Regions from separate parts of the Sphingomonas sp. Leaf257 genome, predicted to be linked through region 1. Evidence: predicted binding sites of a transcription regulator. Region 1 holds the regulator's gene; the other holds the start of a gene.
What was found. The regulator LexA, encoded in region 1, represses DNA repair genes until DNA is damaged. The targets are predictions, from matches to a motif close to GTTCCNCNCTTGTTCT.

Region 1 (4,677 bases):
AGCCCCTCCAAGGGCCTGATCCGCGCGGATTTTAATCCTCCCGCCCATGCCCGCGCCTATGAAGCGGGCGGCGCGGCCTGCCTGTCGGTGCTGACCGACGAACGCTGGTTCCAGGGGGCGGACGTGTTCTTGGAACAGGCGCGCGCGGCGGTATCGATCCCGGTGCTGCGCAAGGATTTCATGGTCGACCCCTGGCAGGTGCACGAATCGCGCGCACTGGGGGCCGACGCCATCCTCATCATCGTCGCGGCCCTGGACGACACCCAGATGCAGGAGATCGAGGCCGCTGCGATCGAGTGCGGCATGGACGCGCTGGTCGAGGTTCACGACGCCGCCGAGATGGAGCGCGCCGCGCGGTTGAAGTCGCGGTTGATTGGGGTGAACAACCGCGATCTCAGGGACTTCACCGTCGATTTTCAACGGACCTATGAACTGGTCGCGCATGCCCCCGCGGGCAGCACTTTCGTGGCCGAAAGCGGGCTGACCAGCCGCGAGGATCTGGACGCGATGGCTGCGCACGGCATTCATTGCTTCCTGGTCGGCGAAGCGCTGATGCGCCAGCATGACGTCGAGGCGGCAACCCGCGCGCTGATCGGATGACCGGCCTCACCCATCTCGACGAAGAAGGCTCGGCGCGCATGGTCGATGTCGGGGCCAAGGCGGTCACGGCCCGAGAGGCGGTGGCGCAAGGCCGCATCACCATGACTCGAGACGCCGCCGCCGCGATCCGCGCGGGCAGCGTTCAGAAGGGCGATGTGCTGGCGGTCGCGCGGGTGGCGGGCATCATGGCCGCCAAGAAGACCAGCGACCTCATTCCGCTCTGCCACCCCCTGCCTCTGAGCAAGGTAGAGATCGATCTGGTTCTGGACGAGGGAGGCGTGACCGCCACCGCCACCGCTGCCATGGCGGGCCAGACCGGTGTCGAGATGGAAGCCCTGACCGCCGTGTCGGTGACGCTGTTGACCGTGTACGACATGGCAAAGGCCCTCGATAAGCGCATGACGATCGGTGATATTCGCCTGATCGCCAAGACCGGCGGCAAGTCCGGCGACTGGAACGCCTAACGCCTCCGATCGCAGGGGAACGGACGCTGCGGAAAAGCGTCCTTGGGCCAAAAGGAGCGACCGTCATTCTTCTCCCCGTCCCCGAAGCCCAGGCCCGATTGCTCGCCCTGGCCAGCGAACGCTCCATCGTCGAACTGCCGTTGCGCCAAGCTGCCGGACGCTGGGCCGCGCGTGACGTGACCGCGCGGCGGACCCAGCCTGCGCACGACCTGTCGGCGATGGACGGCTACGCCATCCGCTTTCAGGACATGCCGGGGCCATGGACCGTCATCGGTGAAAGCGCGGCGGGACGGCCGTTTAGCGGTTCGGTCGAGCGAGCACAGGCGACGCGTATCTTTACCGGCGCGGTGCTTCCGGAAGGGACTGACACCGTTCTGATCCAGGAGGAAGCGGCGCGCGACGGCGCGGTCCTGACGCTGGCAGGCGAAGGCCCCGCCCATCAGGGCCGCAATGTACGGCGGCGCGGGCTCGATTTTTCCGAAGGCGCAACGCTGATCGCTGCCGGGCAGCGACTGACCCCCGCGCGCATCGCGGTGGCGGCGACCGGCGGTCACGCCGTCCTGCCCGTCCGACCGACCGTTCGTGTCGCGATCGCCGCGACCGGCGACGAACTGGTCCCGCCCGGTAGCACCGATCCCGCCGCCCTGCCCGAATCGAACGGCGTCATGCTGGCGGCGATGCTGGCCGATCTGCCGGTCGAGATCATCGATCTGGGCATCCTGCCCGATGATCTCGATAAGCTCCGCGACGCCTTTGCCTCGGTTGAGGCCGACCTGCTGGTGACGACCGGCGGCGCCTCGGTCGGCGATCATGATCTGGTCCAACCCGCGCTCAAGGCGGCGGGCGGGAGCGTCGATTTCTGGCGTATCGCGCTTCGCCCCGGCAAGCCGATGATGGCGGGACGGCTCGGCGAGACGGTGGTGCTCAGCCTGCCGGGCAATCCCGTCTCGGCCTTCGTCACCGCAACGCTGTTCGTGCGCCCCCTGATCGCGCATCTGGCAGGTGCGGCCGAGCCACTGCCCAGGCCCATCCCCGCCATACTGGGCGAGGATTTGCCCGCCAATGGCCCGCGCATCGACTATCTTCGCGCGGCGATGATAGACGGGCGGGTTCATGCGGCGGCCATCCAGGACAGCTCGATGCTGCTGACTTTGGCGCGTTCGACCTGCCTTATCATCCGCCCGCCACACGCTCCCCCCGCCGCGACAGGCGACTCGGCGGAAATCCTGATGCTCGCTTGACGCAAGCCAAAACGTTCCATATAAGTTCCACGTCTGTTCTGGACGGAGGATCGCGATGCTCACCGCAAAGCAGCATGAGCTTGTCTGCTTCATCAACGACCGTTTGAAGGAAACCGGCGTCTCGCCGTCTTTCGAAGAGATGAAGGAGGCGCTGGACCTCAAGTCCAAGTCGGGCGTCCACCGTCTGATCTCCGCACTGGAGGAACGCCACTTCATCCGTCGCCTGCCCAATCGCGCCCGCGCGCTGGAAGTGTTGCGGATGCCTGACCGGCCGGAAAAGACCGTGGCGGCCGAACCCGCATCCGCCAATGTCCGTGCGCCCACCCCGCGTCCGGCAGTCGAGCCTGCCAATGACGTGGTCGAAATCCCGCTCCATGGCCGGATCGCCGCCGGTTTGCCGATCGAGGCGTTCGAGGGCAGTTCGATGCTGGCCGTGCCCGCCGCATTGCTCGGCTCGGGCGAACATTATGCGCTGGAAGTATCCGGCGATTCGATGGTCGAGGCGGGTATCCTCGACGGCGACTATGCGCTGATCCGCCGTACCGATGTGGCGCGCGACGGACAGATCGTGGTCGCGCTGATCGACGATAGCGAAGCGACGCTGAAATATTTCCGGCGCGAAGGCTCGATGGTCCGCCTCGATCCCGCCAACCGCGCCTATGACCCGCAGCGCTACGCGCCCGCGCAGGTGCGGGTGCAGGGCAAGCTGTCGGGCATCCTGCGCCGCTACGAATGAGGGCGGAGCAAAGCCATCTTAGAAAGCCCTGATCCGGCTTTGGATGGCTTTGCTCACAGTCTCGGTTTGGGGCTGTCGAATGCATCGCCCTTCGTTGATAGAGGGCCTATCGCCCTCCCCTCTGTCCGGTCATCGACCATGGATGGCGATCACCGGGTTGGCGCACCACCCGCACCATGGGTGGATCGAGCCGGATGGAGACGCCGCCGGTCCGCTCCAAGACAAAGCTGTCCAATTTCAACCAGCGCGGCCGGCACGCATCGGGCAGGCGACGGTCGGCGATCATGATATCCACCCGACCGCAAAGCGCCACCAACTGCGTCCATGGCACCGGATAACCACTGCGCGTCGCCGCGATCCGCCAGCGCCGCCCGCGCTTCTCCAAAACGGTCACGCACATATCCCGCCCGCAACGCGCCGCCGGTTGATCGGCCAGCGCCAGCGGCTCGGCATCGGTGCCGCTGAGTTCGGACAGGGTGGTCCGCATATAATCCCCCGCCCGATCACGGAGCAGCGCCATGCCATGCCCCGACGCGATCCCAGCATGTCGACCGTCGCCGGTGACGATAAGGTCGGGTGCAGGCGCTGCCAACATGACCCATATACCGGCCATCAGCGCAGGCGTCCCGAGCCATCGCCACCGGGTCCGCCAAAGCGCGATCCACAATCCCCCCGCGACGGCCAGCCCGAACGCCCATCCCGACGCCACGGGCAAGGCGACCACCGATCCCGGCATGGCGGACACCGCATGCGCCAGCTTCAACAACAGGCCCAGGGCCAGTCCGAGCAACCACCAGAATGGGCCGCCCAACCCCATGGGCTCCAGCAACAATGCGATCATCTCCAGCGGCATGGCGATGAAGGTCGTCCAGGGGATCGCGACGATATTGGCCAGTGCGCCGTAAAGCCCCGCCTTGTGGAAATGATAGACGGCGATCGGCATCAGCGCCGCCTCGACCACCAGCCCGGTCAGCAGCAACGCGCCCAGATGCCGCAAGGCCGCCCAGCGCCAATCGGGATGCGGCCCTAACCATCGGCGAACCGCCGGGTGCTCATGAAGCGCGACAATGGCGGTGATCGCTGCAAAGGAGAGCTGGAAACTGGCCCCCACCAATGCCTCGGGCCGGAAGATCAGCACGATCAGCGCCCCTGCTGCGACAAGGCGCAGGGTCATCGCTTCCCGACCCATGGCCAGCGCCGCCAGGACCAGCATCGCCGCGACACAGGAGCGTATCGTCGGAACCTCCGCTCCGGTCAGCCACGTATATCCGACGGCGGCAACGGCTCCGGCCGCTGCTCCGACCAACGGCAGTCGAACCCGCAACGCCAGCCACGGCCAGAGCGCCAGCAGCCTGATCGTCAGCACCATGACGATCCCGACGACCGCCGTGATGTGAAGGCCGCTGACCGACAGGAGATGCGCCAGCCCGGCTCGCCGCATCGCCTCGGCGTCGTCCTGCGCGATCGCGCCGACATCTCCCGTCGCCAGCGCCGCCGCAATCCCGCCCGCACTGCCCGGAAGCTGGCTCGTGATCCGCTCCGACAGGCGCTGGCGCAACCCGGGACCTTGATCGGCCTGGTGCAGTATCTGTACCGGCGCGAAGCCGCGCCCCGTGGCACCGATACGCTGAAACCA
Region 2 (4,677 bases), on a different contig from region 1:
CTTCACGCCGACCAGCCGCAGCCTGTTGTTGTACAGCCAGGGCGTCGGCCCGGTGCCGCCGATCCGCACCGTATCGTCGACGCCGCCGCCATAGCTCATGATCCGCACGCGCAGGTTTCCGGCATCGCCCATCCGGCGATAGGTCATCCACTCGTCCAGCGTCGTGCCCATATCGGCGGTCGCGGTGATGCCGTGGCTCAGCAAGTCGTTCTGCGCCTTCAGAAAGGCGGCGTTGCGATCCTTGGCCAGCGGCTGCGGAATAGCTTTCTGGATCAACGCCATGGCCGCATCGACGAACACGCCGGAGGGCTGGCCGCCGACCTTCTCGATCCGGCCGCCAGCGGGTGAGACGGTCTTGGCGGTGATCCCCGCCGCCTTCATCGCCGCGCTGTTCGCCCAGAGCGCATGGCCATCGGCGCGCTCCATGACGACGGGACGGTCGGCGACGGCGGCGTCCATATCGGCGGCGGTGGGGAAACGCCCCAGCGCCCAGCTTTCCTGGTTCCAGCCGCCGCCCAATATCCATTTCCGCTCGGGGTTGGCGGCGACATAGGCGGCGATCCGCGCCTTCGCCTCGTCCAGCGACTTGGTAGTCGCCAGGTCCAGCTCGATCTGGCGGAAGCCCAGCGCCATCACATGCCCATGCGAATCGACGAAGCCGGGCAGCATCACCCGCCCCTTCATATCCGCCCGCCAATCGAGTTTTTCGGGGCGCTTGTCCTTGGCGCCCAGCAGCTTCACGACCTTGCCGTCCGGGGTCAGCAACAGGCCGGTGAAGCGCACGACCTTGCCGTCCTTGTCGAGCGTCAGGCCCGTGACATTGTCGACCAGCGCATCGGCAAAGGCCGCAGCCGGGGTCAGCGCAATCGCCAGCGCGGTCAGCGTGGCGCGGAGGATGCGGGGGAAGGAAGCCTGCTTTACCATGGGCCGATCCCTATCGGCTGAAGGCGAAGGTGGGAAGCGGGGGCCGTCATCATTCCTCCCCTGCGAGGGGAGGAAGTTTCTCCATCCTTCACGACCGTCGCACCACCTCGCGAATCACGAAGTGCGACGCCAGCCGAGTCACCCCCGGCAGGCGCGCCAGCGTTTCGCGGTGGATACGCTCGTAACTGTCGTCGCGGCGGACCTCGACCTGGATCATATAGTCCGCCTCGCCGCTCATCAGGAAGCATTCGACGATCTCGGGACAGCGCAGGATTTCGCGCTCGAACGCCGCCATGGTATCCTGCCGCTGGTCCTTCAGCGTAACGTTGACCATCACGGTCGAGGGCCGCCCGCGCGCCTCATGGCTCAGGATCGCGCGATATCCGGCGATGACCCCGCTTTCGCGAAGCTGCGCCACGCGGCGATGCGCGGCACTGGCGGACAGGCCGACCTTCTCGCCCAGCGCGGCGCTGGTCAGGTCGGAATCACGGGCCAGCTGGGCCAGGATGCGGCGGTCGATCGCGTCGGACATTTCATCCCGATACACCGGCCGAAGACGCACGAATATCCCAAATTATACGATGCGACGGGACCGCTTTGCACACCTCTCCCACCCCATCGGCGCTATTATCGGGGCAACGCTTTTCAGGAGAGTTCATCATGCGCGTCGGTGTTCCCAAGGAAATCAAGAACCACGAATATCGCGTCGGCCTGACCCCGCCCTCGGTCGCCGAGCTGGTCGCCGCCGGTCACGAGGTGATCGTCGAAACCAAGGCCGGTACCGGCATCGATTTCGAGGACCAGGACTATGTCGACGCGGGCGCGCGCATCGTCGCCACCGCCGCCGAGGTGTTCGACCAGGCCGAGATGATCGTGAAGGTCAAGGAGCCGCAGGCGGTCGAGGTCGCGATGCTGCGCCCCCACCATGTCCTGTTCACCTATCTCCACCTCGCCGCCGACAAGCCGCAGGCCGAGGGCCTGATGAAGTCGGGCGCGACCTGCATCGCCTATGAGACCGTCACCAGCCCCCGCGGCGGCGTGCCGCTCCTGAAGCCGATGTCGGAAGTCGCGGGCCGCATGGCGGTGCAGGTCGGCGCGCACTATCTGGAAAAGCAGCAGGGCGGCCGTGGCATCCTGCTTGGCGGCGTGCCGGGCGTGGCACCGGCCAAGGTCGCGATCCTGGGCGGCGGCGTCTCGGGCGTGAACGCGGCGCAGATGGCCGTGGGTCTGCGCGCCGATGTCACCATCTATGACATCAACAACGATCGTCTGGCCGAGCTGGACATGTTCTTCTCCAGCCAGATCAAGACCGCCTATGCCTCCAAGGCGGCGATCGCGGCGGCGGTGAAGAACGCGCATCTCGTCATCGGCGCGGTGCTGGTGCCCGGCGCGGCGGCGCCGAAGCTGGTCACCCGCGACATGCTGAAGACGATGAAGCGCGGCTCGGTGATGGTCGACATCGCGATCGACCAGGGCGGCTGCTTCGAGACCAGCCATGCCACCACCCACCAGGACCCGGTGTTCGAGGTCGACGGCGTGATCCATTACTGCGTCGCCAACATGCCCGGCGCTGTCGCCCGCACCTCGACCTTTGCGCTGAACAACGCGACGCTGCCCTTCGCGGTGAAGCTGGCGAACATGGGCGCCGAGGCCGCGATGAAGGCCGACGCGCATCTGGCGAATGGCCTGAACGTCTCGGGCGGCAAGATCCGCCACGCGGCGGTCGCCGAAGCGCTCGACCTGCCGTTCGAGGCCTGGGCGGGCTAAATCGCTCCTGCCGTTCGCACTGAGCGAAGTCGATCCGGGCCATGGTCGCAAGGCTGCCCATGGCCTTCGACTTCGCTCAGGCTGAACGGCGTTGTGGTTTTACTCCACCCTCCGTTCATGCTGAGCGAAGTCGAAGCGCATGCCCTGCCCCACGCCACGAAGGCCCGAATAGGTTCGCGCGGAAACGCGAAGGCGCGGAGATGGCGTATCCAGCCGCCAGGCTGGCCTCCCATATCAAGGGTGCGGCGAAGCCTCCGGCGGAACGGACTCGCACCGCCGACCCATCCCGAACCTCTCTGCGCCTCCGCGTCTCCGCGCGAACCAAACAAAGAAACAAAACTGGAACATCGCCGTTGATCCCCCCGAAAGGATCATCCGATGACAGACAACCCCAAGACCGAACCCTTCTCCAACGCCGAGAAGAACCCCGATGACTGGACCACCGGCGACGAAAAGATGACCGGCGCACAGGCCAGTTATCTGAAGACCCTGTCCGAAGAGGCGGGCGAGCCATTTGACGATACGCTGACCAAGGCCGACGCCTCGAAGCGGATCGACGCGCTTCAGGAAAAGACCGGCCGGGGCCAGTAAGTCCCTATTCCCCCATCATGCGAATAGCCTGATCGAGCAGCATCACCCGCTGCTCGATAGCCGGACGATAGGGCGCATTGGCGGGCGACAGCGCCAGGGCACGGTTCCAGAACACCCGCGCCTTGCGAAAATCGCCCGCCCGCATCCAGGCCAGCCCCTCGAAGAAGAATGGCGCGGGATCGCGAGGTCCCAGCGTCCGCGCGCGACGAAAGGCGAAGCGGGCGGCGGGCGACATCTGATAACCGTCATGCGCGAACAGGACGTTACCCAGCTCGGTCCAGTACGGAACGCTGGTCCGGTCGCCGCCGACCGCGCCCAGCATGATCTGCACCGCCGTGCGCTTGTTACCAGAGCGCGACAGGGCATCGGCGGCGGTGAACATCGCTGCCTCACCGCCATAACGCCCGATCAACTGCCCGCGCAATTCGGCGATTGCGTCATTATCGAGCAGCGCATCGGGGCGCGGCGCGGGCGCGCTGGCCGCCAGGGTCGGCCGCCCCTGCCACGCATAGCCCACGCCCCCCAGCGCGAGTGCGGCCCCGAGCATCGTCCAGAGCGGTCGCGGAAAACGCAGCCACAGCGCCGCGCCCAAGGCTCCGGCGGCGATCAGCAGCAGGATCAGCCAGCCCATCAGCGGCGCTTTCGAAAGCTGGATCGCGCGATCCATGCGCCGACCGCCAACAACAGGATCGGCGTCGCCCAGAGCAACGCCGTGGCACCCGATAAGGGCGGGTCATAGCTGACATAATCGCCGTACCGCTCGATCAGCCAGGCGCGGATCGCCTCCGGGCTTTCGCCGCGCGCGATCCGCTGGCGGACCAGGGCGCGCATATCGGCCGCCATGTCGGCATCGCTGTCCGCGATCGACTGGCCCTGGCACACGACGCAACGCAACTCGCCCATCAGGGCCCGCGCCTGGGCCTCTGCCTGACGGTCGGGCAGTTGGGTGTTGCCGTAATCGGGCGTGGTGGTGGCGACCGCCAGCAACAAAGCGAGCGACAGGCTCATCGAGCGGCGGCCATGTCGCGGACGATCTGGTCGACCTGATCGGCGCGGATATCGCCGATATATTGCCGCACGATCCGCCCGCGCCCGTCGATCAGGAAGGTCTCCGGCACACCCGACGAGCCGAGCGCCATCTGCACACGGCTGCGGCTGTCATCGCCGATCGCGGCATAAGGGTCGCCGTTGCGGCGCAGGAAGGCGGCGATGGCGGGGCCCTTGTCATGGATGGCGATGGCGTCGATCGGCACGCCGCGCGCCTTCAGCGCCATCAGCTGCGGCGCTTCGGCGATGCAGGGGATGCACCAGCTGGCAAAGACGTTGAGCAGGCGCGGCTTGCCGCCCTTGAAGTCGCCGCTCGCCAGGCCCGGCTTGCCCGGCACCATCGGCTCC

Region 2: the regulator LexA is predicted to act here: its motif matches at 3,022-3,037, upstream of ASF14_RS09215 (DUF3072 domain-containing protein).

The regions. Positions count from the first base shown of each region.
Region 1 covers NZ_LMMH01000034.1:351,542-356,218, forward strand. Annotated here, with positions in the region: gene trpC (indole-3-glycerol phosphate synthase TrpC) at 1-600, shown strand, start outside; gene moaC (cyclic pyranopterin monophosphate synthase MoaC) at 597-1,064, shown strand; gene ASF14_RS17505 (molybdopterin molybdotransferase MoeA) at 1,130-2,305, shown strand; gene lexA (transcriptional repressor LexA) at 2,361-3,041, shown strand; gene ASF14_RS17515 (ComEC/Rec2 family competence protein) at 3,148-4,677, opposite strand, start outside.
Region 2 covers NZ_LMMH01000012.1:296,104-300,780, forward strand. Annotated here, with positions in the region: gene ASF14_RS09200 (amidohydrolase) at 1-924, opposite strand, end outside; gene ASF14_RS09205 (Lrp/AsnC family transcriptional regulator) at 1,013-1,456, opposite strand; gene ald (alanine dehydrogenase) at 1,585-2,691, shown strand; gene ASF14_RS09215 (DUF3072 domain-containing protein) at 3,070-3,282, shown strand; gene ASF14_RS09220 (tetratricopeptide repeat protein) at 3,287-3,949, opposite strand; gene ASF14_RS09225 (cytochrome c-type biogenesis protein) at 3,913-4,290, opposite strand; gene ASF14_RS09230 (redoxin family protein) at 4,287-4,677, opposite strand, start outside.